3 regions of the Streptomyces sp. NPDC051569 genome follow, and region 3 is predicted to be linked to each of the others. Evidence: riboswitches for the same ligand, from Rfam matches in the RefSeq annotation. Region 3 holds a riboswitch; each other region holds the start of a gene.
What was found. Region 3 has a riboswitch for thiamine pyrophosphate ahead of thiO (glycine oxidase ThiO). Riboswitches for the same ligand answer to the same signal wherever they lie in the genome.
Positions count from the first base shown of each region.

Region 1: another riboswitch for thiamine pyrophosphate. It lies ahead of thiC (phosphomethylpyrimidine synthase ThiC); the one in region 3 lies ahead of thiO (glycine oxidase ThiO).
Region 2: another riboswitch for thiamine pyrophosphate. It lies ahead of ACIBAE_RS02770 (thiamine ABC transporter substrate binding subunit); the one in region 3 lies ahead of thiO (glycine oxidase ThiO).

Region 1 is NZ_JBITDJ010000006.1:165,642-170,230, forward strand. Features, by position in the region: gene ACIBAE_RS12895 (IclR family transcriptional regulator) at 1-45, shown strand, start outside; gene ACIBAE_RS12900 (SsgA family sporulation/cell division regulator) at 148-582, shown strand; gene ACIBAE_RS12905 (YibE/F family protein) at 670-2,073, opposite strand; TPP riboswitch at 2,144-2,288, shown strand; gene thiC (phosphomethylpyrimidine synthase ThiC) at 2,281-4,110, shown strand; gene ACIBAE_RS12915 (metallophosphoesterase) at 4,190-4,589, opposite strand, start outside.
Region 2 is NZ_JBITDJ010000001.1:640,241-644,829, forward strand. Features, by position in the region: gene ACIBAE_RS02760 (phosphatidate cytidylyltransferase) at 1-699, shown strand, start outside; gene rlmN (23S rRNA (adenine(2503)-C(2))-methyltransferase RlmN) at 873-1,985, shown strand; TPP riboswitch at 2,017-2,142, shown strand; gene ACIBAE_RS02770 (thiamine ABC transporter substrate binding subunit) at 2,228-3,328, shown strand; gene ACIBAE_RS02775 (ABC transporter permease) at 3,418-4,589, shown strand, end outside.
Region 3 is NZ_JBITDJ010000004.1:152,326-156,914, forward strand. Features, by position in the region: gene thiE (thiamine phosphate synthase) at 1-454, opposite strand, end outside; gene ACIBAE_RS08890 (Rv2175c family DNA-binding protein) at 551-916, opposite strand; gene ACIBAE_RS08895 (NAD(P)/FAD-dependent oxidoreductase) at 1,279-2,442, opposite strand; TPP riboswitch at 2,652-2,765, shown strand; gene thiO (glycine oxidase ThiO) at 2,763-4,040, shown strand; gene thiS (sulfur carrier protein ThiS) at 4,037-4,279, shown strand; gene ACIBAE_RS08910 (thiazole synthase) at 4,282-4,589, shown strand, end outside.

The DNA of each region.
Region 1 (4,589 bases), on a different contig from region 3:
ATCGATAGCCTACTCACCGCAGGCATCGTCTCTATCAGTATCTGAAAAATTACTCCTTGTGATCTGCTAGCGCTTACAGGACTATGGCGTCAAGAGGATCAACGGGGATCATTCCCAGCCACTACCTCATCTACACCGGAGTACACGATGCGCGAGTCGGTCCAGGCCGAGGTCCTGATGAGCTTCCTCGTCTCCGAGGAGCTTTCGTTCCGGATCCCGGTGGAACTGCACTATGAGATGGGGGATCCCTACGCGGTGCGAATGACCTTCCATCTGCCCGGCGATGCCCCTGTCACCTGGACATTCGGACGCGAACTGCTGCTCGACGGCATCAACACGCCCAGTGGTGACGGCGATGTGCACATCGCCCCGACCGCGCCCGAAGATCTCTCCGATGTCCATATCCGGCTCCAGGTCGGTGATGACCACGCGCTGTTCCGGGTGAGTGCCGCACCGCTCGTGGCCTTCCTCGACCGGACGGACCGATTGGTTCCGCTCGGGCAGGAGCGCACGCTGGGTGACTTCGAGGGCAATCTGGAGGAGGCGCTCGGCCGCATCCTCGCCGAGGAGAACGCCGGCTGAGCGGATCCGGCTGAGCGGATCCGGCTGAGCGGATCCGGTCGAGCGGATCCGGTCGAGGGGGCGCAGGGGTGCTTCGGCCGGTGCGGCCTACTTCTTACGGCGCCGTCCCCGGCCACCGGGTCCGCGTACCGCCGCGCCCTGCTCAGGCACGGCGGGCACCGGCCCCCGCGATGTCGGACCCGGTGCTGCCGGCCCTGGTGCCGCCGACCCCTGCCCTGCGGACTGTGTTCCGGAGGACGCGGGCCGGTCGGCGGAAACCACCAGTGCGGCCAGCGCCGTAGTCACCGGAACTGACGCGACCAGGCCGATCGAGCCCACCAGGGTTCGTACGATTTCCTCTGCCACCAGCTCGCTGTTGGCGACTGCTCCCACACTCGACTGCGCGATGGAGAAGAGCAGCAGAAGAGGGAGTGCGGCGCCCGCGTAGGCGAGCACGAGCGTATTGACCACCGACGCGATGTGATCCCGGCCGATCCGGATGGCCGCCCGGTAGAGGGCGCGGGGGCCCATCGACGGATCGGCCCGGTGCAGCTCCCAGACTGCCGAGGTCTGCGTCACCGTCACATCGTCGAGAACACCGAGCGAGCCGATGATGACGCCCGCCAGGAGAAGACCGCTCATGTCGATCTCGGGATAGAGGCCGTGGATGAGGCCGGTGTTGTCGTCGGTGTTCCCGCTCAGGCTCGCCCAGCCGATGAAGAGCGACCCCAGCAGCCCGATCAGCAGGAGAGAGACCAGGGTGCCGAGGACGGCGACCGACGTACGGGCCGTCAGACCGTGGCACATATAGAGGGCGGTCAGCATGATGGCGCTCGCGCCGACCACCGCGACGATCAGTGGATTCGAGCCCTGCAGAATCGCGGGCAGGATGAACAGCGTCAGCACGGCGAAGGAGACGGCGAGCGCGATCAGCGCCATCACACCGCGCATCCGCCCCACCAGGACCACCGCGAGCGCGAAGATCCCGGCCAGCAGAGCCATCGGGAACTCACGGTTCACATCGGTCACCGAGTACTGGAGATCGTGGGGCGCATCGGGGGCGTAAGCGACCACCACCCCCTGTTTCACGTGAAACTGCCGCGGGGCGTCCGGCTGGACGACCTCGATGAAGGTCCGTCCCTTCTCCTTGCCGGTCGTGACCTCGATCGTCGCCTTCTTGCATTCCCCGCTCCCGGACCGCTGCGTCGCACTGCCCCCGGATGTCGAGGGGCCGCCGGTCGACGGCAGCTGCGACCCGTTGGCGTCCTGACAGTCGAGCTGCTCGATCCTCACCACGTGGCCCTGCTGGGTCTGCCGGTCGAAACCGACACCGGTGCGCTCGTGCGCCGGTGTGCCGCCCGGCCAGAGCATGGCGAGCCCGACGACCACGGCGGTCGCGAACGGGATCAGGACCGCCGCGATGACCTTGCGGAGGTGCCGGGAAACCGGTTCGGCGGGCCCATGACTGTGCGAGTGGCCATGCGCTTCGTGGGTCTGCTGAGGTGAGGTCACCGACCGATCATCGCAAGAAGAGAGAGGCCCCCTGGTCAGCGCGCCCGATATGGCATTAGCGTGGAGTCACCTTTGCACACGCGGGAGCTCGGAGCACCGGGCTGAGAGGGCGCTGACTGTGCGGTCCCAGGGACATCCCCTGGACGCCTGCGCTGCGCCGACCGCTGAACCTGTTACCGGGTAATGCCGGCGTAGGGAGTAGGTCTCATGACCGTTCAGGACGCACACACGCCTGCCTCCGGCTCGGAGCATCCGGGCGAGGCCCGTCGATCCATCGGCTGGCACAAGGGATATGTCGCGGGTTCACGCCCGGATCTCCAGGTGCCCGTCCGTCAAGTGCACCTCACCAACGGCACGGACGTGACGCTGTACGACACGTCGGGCCCTTACACCGACCCGACCGTCGAGACCGATGTACGCCTTGGCCTCGCGCCACTGCGGGAGGACTGGATCGTTGGCCGTGGTGACACCGAGGCCTACGCGGGCCGCCGGGTCCGCCCTGAGGACGACGGACTCAAGCACACCTCTCCGGGCGGGGGACTGCGCAACCTCGACGCCGTCTTCCCGGGCCGACCGCGCCGGCCGCGCCGGAGCCGGGACGGACAGGCCGTGACGCAGCTCGCGTACGCCCGCCGTGGTGTCATCACCCCGGAGATGGAGTACGTCGCGATCCGCGAGAACGTCCTCCCGGAGCTGGTCCGGGAAGAGATCGCCGCAGGCCGCGCCGTTCTGCCGGCCAATGTCAATCACCCGGAAATCGAGCCGATGATCATCGGGAAGCGATTTCTGGTGAAGGTCAACGCGAACATCGGGAACTCCGCCGTCACCTCCTCCATCGAGGAGGAGGTGGAGAAGACGACCTGGGCGACCCGCTGGGGCGCGGACACGGTCATGGACCTCTCCACGGGCCGCAACATCCACACCACGCGCGAGTGGGTGCTGCGCAACTCCCCGGTCCCCATCGGGACGGTACCGCTCTATCAGGCACTGGAAAAGGTCGACGGCAAGGCCGAGGAGCTGACCTGGGACATCTACAAGGACACGGTCATCGAGCAGGCCGAGCAGGGCGTCGACTACATGACGGTCCACGCCGGTGTCCTGCTGCGGTACGTGCCGCTCACCGCCCGCCGCAAGACGGGCATCGTCTCGCGCGGCGGCTCGATCATGGCCGCCTGGTGTCTCGCGCACCACAGGGAGTCGTTCCTGTACGAGAACTTCGAGGAACTCTGCGAGATTCTCGCGACCTACGACGTGACGTACTCCCTCGGCGACGGCCTGCGGCCAGGCTCCATCGCGGACGCCAACGACGAGGCGCAGTTCGCTGAGCTGTGCACCCTGGGTGAGCTGAACGCGACCGCCAAGCGCTTCGGCGTACAGACGATGATCGAGGGGCCGGGCCATGTGCCGATGCACAAGATCAAGGAAAATATCGACCTGCAGCAGGAGATCTGCGAGGAAGCGCCGTTCTACACACTCGGCCCGCTGACGACCGATGTGGCCCCGGCCTACGACCACATCACCTCCGGCATCGGCGCCGCGATGATCGCGTGGTGGGGCACGGCGATGCTCTGCTACGTCACCCCCAAGGAACACCTCGGCCTTCCGGACCGCGACGACGTCAAGACCGGTGTCATCACCTACAAGATCGCGGCCCATGCGGCGGATCTCGCCAAGGGCCACCCGGGAGCGCAGGACTGGGACGACGCGCTGTCCGACGCCCGTTTCGAGTTCCGCTGGGAGGACCAGTTCAACCTGGCCCTTGACCCGGACACGGCCAGGGAGTTCCACGACGAGACGCTCCCGGCCGAGCCGGCCAAGACTGCGCATTTCTGTTCGATGTGTGGCCCCAAGTTCTGCTCGATGAAGATCTCGCAGGACATCAGGCGTCGCCACGGCGGCGATCCGGAGACGGCGGAGAGGCGAGTCGAGAGCGAAGCGGACGTTCGGACCGAAGCGGGTATCGAGGCCGCTATGGCCCAGAAGTCCAAGGAGTTCGCCGCAGCCGGCAATCGCGTGTATCTGCCGCTCGCCGAGTAGGCAACTGGGCGGGCCGGGGGCGGCCGTCGCTGTCCGGACCCGGCCGGGGGTTACTCCGGCCGGTGGTCCGGGCCGCCGATCAGTTGCCCAGGGGAAGCCGGACGACCAGCAGTTTTCCCGCCATGGTCACGCCTCCGTCCATGGCGATGGCAAGTCCGTCGGCATATACGTGCGGCCCTTGGACCAACGGTCCCGTACCGCCCTCGTCGTCCGAGGCGTCTTCGGTACCGACTTCGCCGAGTAGATAGGGAATCGGACTGTGGCCGTGGACGATGCGCTGACCGCCGTATCGGGAGAGCAGTTCCTGAACGGCCTCCGGGCCGTCATCACGGAATGCGAAGCGTTTGGTGAGCTTGCGGAACAGCTCCCAGCATTCGTCCGCGTCGTTGCGCGTGAGGATCTGGTGGACGGTGTCGTTGACGTCCTCGATGCTGGATCCGTAATCCAGGTAGGCGGTCGTGTCGGAGTGCATCAGCAGA
Region 2 (4,589 bases), on a different contig from region 3:
GTGGTCGTCGGGCTGTGGGAGCTGACCTCCCGGCTCGACGAGAAGAAGGGCATCAAGGCCCCGCTCGTACCGCTGGCCGTCGGCGGCGCCGCGATGGTGGTCGCCGGGTACGCGAGCGGTGCGGAGGGGGCATGGGTCGCGATGGCCCTCACCGCCCTCGCGGTGCTGGTCTGGCGGATGACGGCGCCGCCCGAGGGGTACCTCAGGGACGTCACGGCCGGGGTCTTCGCCGCGTTCTACGTACCCTTCCTGGCCACGTTCGTCGCACTGATGCTGACGGCGGACGACGGTGCGCGCCGGGTGCTGATGTTCCTGGTGCTCACGGTCGTCAGCGACACCGGCGCGTACGCGGTCGGCTGGCGTTTCGGCAAGCACAAGCTCGCGCCGCGCATCAGCCCGGGCAAGACCAGGGAAGGGCTGATCGGAGCCGTCGCCTTCGCGATGGCGGCCGGTGCGCTCTGCATGCAGTTCCTGATCGACGACGGGGTCTGGTGGCAGGGGCTGCTGATCGGCCTGGCCGTCGCGGCCAGTGCCACGCTCGGCGATCTCGGCGAGTCCATGATCAAGCGGGATCTCGGCATCAAGGACATGGGCACGCTGCTGCCGGGTCACGGCGGCATCATGGACCGGCTCGACTCCCTGCTGCCCACGGCGCCGGTCGTCTGGCTGCTGCTGGTGCTCTTCGTCGGCTCGGGCTGAGCGACACCGGTTACCCTGAAAGGGCTCGCCGCTCCAGGGCGGCGGGCCTTTTTCGTCCCCGCGGCTGCGGGGACGCCCCCGTGAGGTCTCCCGGCGCCGGCAGCGTCCTGCCGTCCTCCCCGTGTCAGCGGGGGGATCCGCCCGGCCTCGCCGCACCGAGGAGATTGCTTTTCATGGCCCCGCCGACCCCCGGAGAACTCACTTTCGTCGCGCCCCGCGGAGTCAAGAAGCCGCCGCGGCACCTCGCCGACCTCACCCCCGAGGAACGCCGCGAGGCCGTCGCCGCGATCGGTGAGAAGGCGTTCCGCGCCAAGCAGCTGTCGCAGCATTACTTCGCGCGCTACGCGCACGACCCCGAGCAGTGGACCGACATCCCGGCGGGCTCCCGCCAGAAGCTCGCGACGGAACTGCTGCCCGACCTGATGTCGGTGGTACGGCACATCTCCACCGACGACGACACCACCCGCAAGACGCTCTGGCGGATGCACGACGGCACGCTCGTCGAGTCCGTGCTGATGCGCTACCCGGACCGGGTCACCATGTGCATCTCCTCGCAGGCGGGCTGCGGGATGAACTGCCCGTTCTGCGCGACCGGACAGGCGGGCCTGGACCGCAACCTGTCCACCGCCGAGATCGTGCACCAGATCGTGGACGGCATGCGCGCCCTGCGCGACGGTGAGGTCCCCGGCGGCCCCGCCCGGCTGTCCAACATCGTCTTCATGGGCATGGGCGAGCCGCTCGCCAACTACAAGCGGGTGGTCGGCGCGATCCGCCGGCTGACCGACCCGGAGCCCGACGGCCTGGGCCTGTCGCAGCGCGGGATCACCGTGTCGACCGTGGGCCTGGTGCCGGCGATGCTGCGCTTCGCCGACGAGGGCTTCAAGTGCCGCCTCGCGGTTTCCCTGCACGCCCCGGACGACGAGCTGCGCGACACGCTCGTCCCCGTCAACACCCGCTGGAAGGTCCGGGAGGTGCTGGACGCCGCGTGGGAGTACGCGGAGAAGTCCGGTCGCCGTATCTCGATCGAGTACGCGCTGATCCGCGACATCAACGACCAGGCGTGGCGCGGTGACCGGCTGGGCCGGCTGCTCAAGGGCAAGCGCGTGCACGTCAACCTGATCCCGCTCAACCCGACCCCCGGGTCGAAGTGGACGGCGTCCCGCCCCGAGGACGAGAAGGCGTTCGTCGAGGCGATCGCGGCCCATGGTGTGCCGGTGACCGTGCGGGACACCCGAGGCCAGGAGATCGACGGAGCGTGTGGTCAGCTGGCCGCGACGGAGCGCTGACGCCGGGGTACTCTGAGCCCGCACACATCAGATATTCCGACAGGGGAGCGCCACAGCGCTGAGAGTGCGGCATATGTCCGTGAGAACGGGCAGCGGCCGCAGACCCTCTGAACCTCGCCCAGGTCATTCTGGGTAGGAAGTTCGGACACCACTCAAGCTGTTGCGCCCTGCCCGCCTTCCGGTCCTTCCGGGCGGCCGGGCAGGGCCGCGTCTTCTCCTGGACATCCCAGGAGGAAATTTCCGTGAGCACCACCAGAAAGATGGCGGTCGCCGCGATCGCCGCCGCGCTCGGCGTCTCGACCTTGGCCGCGTGCGGCACTTCCGGCGACTCCGGCTCGTCCGGCGAGGGCGGCGGGAAGCGGTCCAGGACCGTCACGCTCGTCAGCCACGACTCGTTCAACGCCTCTCCTTCCGTGCTGAAGGAGTTCACCCAGGAGACCGGTTACACGGTCAAGGTGCTCAAGAGCGGTGACGCCGGCGAGGCGCTCAACAAGGAGATCCTCACCAAGGGCTCGCCGCAGGGCGATGTCTTCTTCGGCGTCGACAACACCCTGCTCTCCCGGGCCCTCGACAACGGTCTGTTCACGCCGTACCAGGCGAAGGGCCTCGACCAGGTCGCCGCCGGCACCCAGCTCGACCGGGCCGAGCACCGGGTCACCCCGATCGACACCGGCGACATCTGCGTCAATTACGACAAGAAGTACTTCGCGGACAAGAAGCTCGCGCCGCCGGCGTCCTTCGACGACCTGATCAAGCCCCGGTACAAGAACCTGCTCGTCACCGAGAACCCGGCGACGTCCTCGCCCGGCCTCGGCTTCCTCCTCGGCACGGTCGCCGCACAGGGCGACGCCGGCTGGAAGACGTACTGGTCGAAGCTGAAGGCCAACGGCGTCCAGGTCGTCGACAGCTGGGAGCAGGCCTACAACGAGAACTTCTCCGGCTCGGCGGGCGGCAGGAAGGCCAAGGCGGACCGGCCGCTGGTCGTCTCGTACGCCTCCAGCCCCCCGGTCGAGGTGCTGTACGGGGACCCGCGGCCGACGACGGCCCCGACCGGGGTCGCCACCGGCACCTGCTTCCGGCAGATCGAGTTCGCGGGCCTGCTCACCGGCGCGAAGAACGAGACCGGTGGCAAGGCCCTGCTGGACTTCCTGATCAGCAAGAAGTTCCAGGCGGACATGCCGCTGAACATGTTCGTGAACCCGGTGGTCGAGGACGTCCAGCTGCCGGAGCTCTTCACCAAGTTCGGCGCGACCGTCGAGCGGCCCGAGACCGTGGCCCCCGACAAGATCGCCGCCAACCGTGAGCAGTGGATCGAGACGTGGTCCTCACTCGTCGTGAAGTAGCCACGGAAGCCACCGCCGGAGCCGCCGCCGGAGCCACCGCCGGAGCGCCGGCCCGGCGCGGGAAGGGGAACGCGGTGCGGCTCGGCCTGATGGCCGTGCCCGCCGCGTTCTTCGCGGTCTTCTTCGCCTACCCCGTGGCGGCGATCCTCGGCCGCGGGCTGAGGAGCGACGGCGTCTGGCAGTTCGACCGGATCGGCGAGGTGCTGAGCCGGCCCGACATCCTCGGTGTCCTGTGGTTCACCACCTGGCAGGCGCTCGTCTCCACGGTCCTCACCCTCCTGATCGCGCTCCCCGGCGCGTACGTCTTCGCCCGCTTCGACTTCCCCGGCAAGCAGCTGCTGCGCGCGGTCGTCACCGTGCCGTTCGTGCTGCCGACCGTCGTCGTCGGCACCGCCTTCCTGGCGCTGCTCGGCCGTGGCGGGCTGCTCGACGAACTGTGGGGCGTACGCCTCGACACCACCGTCTGGGCGATCCTCCTCGCGCACGTCTTCTTCAACTACGCGGTGGTCGTCCGGACCGTCGGCGGCCTCTGGTCGCAGCTCGACCCGCGCCAGGAGGAAGCCGCGCGGGTACTCGGCGCCGGCCGGCTCACGGCCTGGTGGCGGGTGACGCTGCCCGCGCTCGCCCCCGCCGTCGCGGCGGCCGCCCTGATGGTCTTCCTCTTCACCTTCACCTCCTTCGGAGTCGTCCAGATCCTCGGCGGACCCGCCTACTCCACCCTGGAGGTGGAGATCTACCGGCAGACCGCGCAGCTGCTCGCCCTGCCCACCGCCGCCGTCCTGACGCTGACGCAGTTCGCGGCGGTCGGCGCGATCCTGGCGGTGCACGCCTGGACCGTACGGCGGCGGGAGACCGCACTGAAGCTGGTCGACCCGGCCGGGACCGCGAGCCGGCCCCGGGGCGCCGGGCAGTGGGCGCTGCTCGGCGGGGTGCTCGCCACCGTGGCCGTGCTGATCGTGCTGCCGCTCGCGGTGCTGATCGAGCGCTCCTTCGACGGTCCGGGAGGATACGGCTTCGCCTTCTACCGGGCGCTCGGCTCCGCCGGGGCGAGCGGCGGCACGTTCCTCGTACCCCCGCTGGCGGCGGTCGGGAACTCCCTGCGGTACGCCCTCGTCGCCACGGCCATCGCCCTGGTCGTGGGCGGTCTGGCCGCCGCCGCGCTCACCCGGCGCGCCGGCCGCCTCGTGCGCGGCTTCGACGCGCTGCTGATGCTGCCGCTCGGCGTCTCCGCCGTGACCGTCGGCTTCGGTTTCCTGATCAC
Region 3 (4,589 bases):
CGAGACCCGGCGCGTGGCGGCCGGGCTTGGTCGGAGTGGGCCAGCACGGGCCCGTACAGAAATAGTCGACGCCGGGCTGGACGGCCGCCGCGTCGACCTCGGCCTCGGCATGCGTGGAGCGGCCGATCAGCACCTCGTCCCCCAGGATCGCGCGGGCCGCCGGGACGGGCAGGTCACCCTGGCCCAGATGCAGCACGTCGGAGCGGACGGCATGCGCGACGTCGGCGCGGTCGTTCACGGCGAGAAGCACGCCGTGACGGCGGCAGGCGTCGGCGAAGATCTGGAGGTGTTCCAGCTCCTCGGCGGCCTCCATACCCTTGTCCCGCAGTTGCACGATGTCCACGCCGGACGAGAGCACGGCGTCGAGGAACTCGGCGAGGTCCCCCTGCCGCGCGCGGGCGTCCGTGCAGAGATAGAGCCGGGCGTCGGACAGCCGGGTTCGAGGCGTGGGCATGGGACGGTCCCCCCGTCGGTTCGGCGGCGTGCGGCGACGGCGGTGACCGTGCTCCGGTCGCCGCCGCGCCACCGCACACCGTGCGTGGTGATGTCGTCAGACGGCGAGCGCCTGGGCCCGGCGCTTCACCTCCGTGCCGCGATTCTCACTGAGCGCCTGCGCGGGCGTACCCGGCAGGCTCGGGTCGGGGGTGAAGAGCCACTCAAGCATCTCTTCGTCGGAGTAGCCGTCGTCCCTCAGAAGCGTCAGGGTCCCGGCGAGGCCCTTGACGACCTTGCTGCCGTCAATGAAGGCGGCGGGCACCTGAAGCGTCCTGTTCTCACCGCGGCGCACGGCGATCAGCTGGCCGTCCTTCACCAGCTGCCGCACGCGCGTCACCTCGATATCGAACATTTCGGCGATATCGGGCAGGTGGAGCCATGCGGGGACGAGAGCATCGATCTTTGCGTCAATCTCGGTCACAGGACAAGCGTGCCATCCCGGACCGACAGACGGTACCCAGGTCCCCCCGGAAGTGCTGACCCTTAGCCAGGGGGCGTGATGGGGCACCCAGAGTGCGTGGCTTCCAGGGCACCCGGGGTCCCCCCGGAAGTGCTCACCGTGAGCCAGGGGGCGTGATGGGGCACCCAGAGTGCGTGGCTTCCAGGGCACCCGGGGTCCCCCCGGAAGTGCTCACCGTGAGCCAGGGGGCGCGATGGGGCACCCAGAGTGCGTGGCTTCCAGCGCACCCGGGGTCCCCCCGGAAGTGCTCACCGTGAGCCAGGGGGCGCGATGTCCGTCGTGGGCCGGGCCGGGCCGGGGCGTGGAGCCGTGGCCTGGTCCCGTCAGAGCACCGCCTTCCGCAGCGCCACCGACGCGTCCGCCGCGCGCTCCGGATCCAGGCGGGCCTTCGCCTCGATCAGTTTGCGGCCCTGCGCCAGGTCACGGGGTCTTCCCACGGCGAGCAGGGCGACCAGGATCCCGTCCCGGAGCCACACCACCGACCAGGCCGCCTCCGCCGGGTCGCCGCGTCGCACCAGGGTGTCGGCGGCGGCGTGGTGGCCCGCGTACTGCACGAAGCGGCCGAACTGCTCGGACCAGAAGTACGGCACCGGGTCGTAGACCTGGTCGCTCTCGCCGACGATCTGGGCGGCGACCGTGCGCGGCCCCTGGAGAGCGTTGTCCCAGTGGTGGACGAGCAGTCGCTCACCGTAGCGGGCGGAGGGGAAGGAGGCGACGTCGCCGACCGCGTACACCTCGGGCAGTGAGGTCCGCAGCCGGTCGTCCGCCGTGACCGAACCGTCCGGGCCGAGGGCGATGCCCGAGCCGGTGAGCCAGCCCGTCGCGGGCCGCGCTCCGATGCCGACGACCACCGCGTCCGCCGGCAGCCGCCGTCCGTCCGCGAGGACCACCTCGCCGGGTCCGACCCCGGCCACCCGCGCCCGCGTGAGCAGTGCGGCGCCGCTCTCCGCGTACCAGTCGGCCATGGGGGCGGCCGCCTCGGGCGGCAGGACCCCCGCGAACGGCAGGTCCGCCGCCTCGACGACCGTCACGGCGCATCCGGCCGCGCGGGCGGCCGTCGCGAACTCCGCGCCGATCCATCCCGCGCCGACGACCACGATCTCGCTCCGCCGTTCCAGGACGGGCCGCAGCCGTTCGGCGTCGTCCAGCGTCCGCAGCAGATGGACGCCGGGCGCCCCCTCGGCGCCGGGCAGCGCGATCGGCTCCGCGCCGGTGGCGAGGACCAGCACGTCGTACGGGACGGGCCCGGCCGGGGTGTCGAGTTCCCGTGCGCCGGGGCGCAGCCCGGTCACCTCCAGGCCGAGCCGCAGCTCGACGGAGAGGCCCGCGAAGTCGATGTCGAAGGCCGGGCTGTCCCCCGTGCCCAGCAGGACCGCTTTGGAGAGCGGTGGCCGGTCGTACGGCTGATGCGGTTCGGCGCCGATGAGGGTGACGGGGCCGCCGTAGCCGTTCTCCCGGAGCGCCACGGCGGTCTGCACGCCCGCCATGCCCGCACCGACGATGACGACACGCGGCTGCTGTTCCGCCCGCGCCGGCCGCTCCGCCTGCCCCTGCTCTTCCGTTTGTCTCCGCTGCTCGCTCACCCGATCACCTTAAACAGCTGACATGCCGTCAGGAGAGTGGGTGCTGGTGCCGCGCCCGGCGATGGCCGCGACGGGGGCGAAGCTCGCCGGGAACGGCACTACGCTGGCCGGTGACACTACCTCGCGGGAGCCCGCACGCAGCGGGCTGAGAGGGAGGCTGGGACGGCCTCCGACCGTACGAACCTGATCCGGGTCATGCCGGCGAAGGGAGGGGCTGGACGCCCATGCAGGCATTCACGCGTCATCAAGGACCCGGTACGAGCGGCACGGGCTCCGACGTCCTTGTCGTCGGGGGCGGGATCATCGGTCTGGTCACCGCCTGGCGGGCGGCGCGGCGCGGGCTGCGGACCGCCGTCGCCGACCCCGATCCCGGCGGCGGGGCCGCCCGGGTCGCGGCGGGCATGCTCGCCGCCGTCACCGAACTCCACTACGGCGAGGAGACGTTGCTCGGCCTCAATCTGGCCTCCGCCGAGCGCTACCCCGCCTTCGTCGCCGAGCTGGAGGCCGCGAGCGGTCAGGACACCGGCTACCGCGCCTGCGGCACCCTCGCCGTCGCCCTCGACGCGGACGACCGCGCCCTCCTGCGCGAGCTGCACGCCCTCCAGCAGCGCTCCGGCCTCACGTCCGAGTGGCTCACCGGGCGCGAATGCCGGCGCCTGGAGCCGATGCTCGCGCCGGGTGTGCGCGGCGGGCTGCGCGTGGACGGGGACCACCAGATCGATCCGCGCAGGCTGGCGGCGGCCCTGGTGACGGCGTGCGAGCGGGCCGGCGTCGTCTTCCACCGTGCCTGGGCCGAGCGGCTCACCGTCGTACGGGACCGGGCCGTGGGCGCCGTCCTGGCCGGCGGCCTCGCGCTCACCGCCGACCAGGTGGTGCTGGCGGGCGGAAGCCTCAGCGGCCGGCTCGGAGGCGTACCGGACGAGGTGCGTCCGCCGGTACGGCCCGTCAAGGGCCAGGTGCTGCGGCTGAGCGTGCCCCGCCCGTACGCGCCGTTCCTGTCCCGGACGGTACGGGCGGTGGTGCGCGGCAGCCAGGTCTACCTGGTGCCGCGCGCGAACGGTGAGCTGGTGGTCGGCGCCACCAGCGAAGAGCTCGGCTGGGACACCTCGGTCACGGCGGGCGGGGTGTACGGGCTGCTGCGGGACGCCCATGACCTGGTGCCCGGCATCACCGAACTGCCCCTCGTCGAGACCCGTGCGGGGCTGCGCCCCGGATCGCCGGACAACGCCCCGCTGCTCGGTCCGACCGCGCTGCCCGGCCTGCATCTGGCCACCGGCCACTTCCGCAACGGGGTGCTGCTCACGCCCATCACCGGCGAGGTGATGGCCACCGTGCTGGCCACCGGCGAACTCCCCGAAGAGGCCCGGCCGTTCACCCCCCGGCGCTTCCCGCCCGGCGTCCGCACCGCCCCCGCCGTCCCCGCCGGCACATCAGCCGCCACGCCGGCCGCAACGTCAGCCGCGACGTCAGCCGCCTCCGAATGTCAGGAGCAGCCCGCATGAGCCGTACCCGTACGCACTCCGGTGCCGAGAACGTGACCGTGACCGTCTCCGTGAACGGCGAGCCGCGCGAGCTGGCCGCCGGCACCACGCTCGGCGCGCTGGTCGCGGCTCTCACCCCCGCGCCCTCGGGTGTCGCCGCCGCTGTCAACGAAACGGTCGTCCCGCGCGGGCACTGGTCCGCCACCCCGCTCGGGGACGGCGACCGTGTCGAAGTCCTCACCGCCGTCCAGGGAGGCTGACCATGGCCGACGACCCGCTCACCATCGGTTCCACCACCTTCGGCTCGCGGCTGATCATGGGCACGGGCGGGGCACCCAGCCTCGACGTACTGGAACGCTCGCTGGCCGCCTCGGGCACCGAACTCACCACGGTCGCGATGCGCCGCCTGGACCCCACGGTCCAGGGCTCCGTCCTCTCCGTGCTCGGCTCCCTGGGCATCCGCGCCCTGCCCAACACGGCCGGCTGCTTCACCGCCGGGGAAGCCGTCCTCACCGCCCGGCTGGCCCGCGAGGCGCTCTCCACCGACTGGATCAAGCTGGAGGTGGTCGC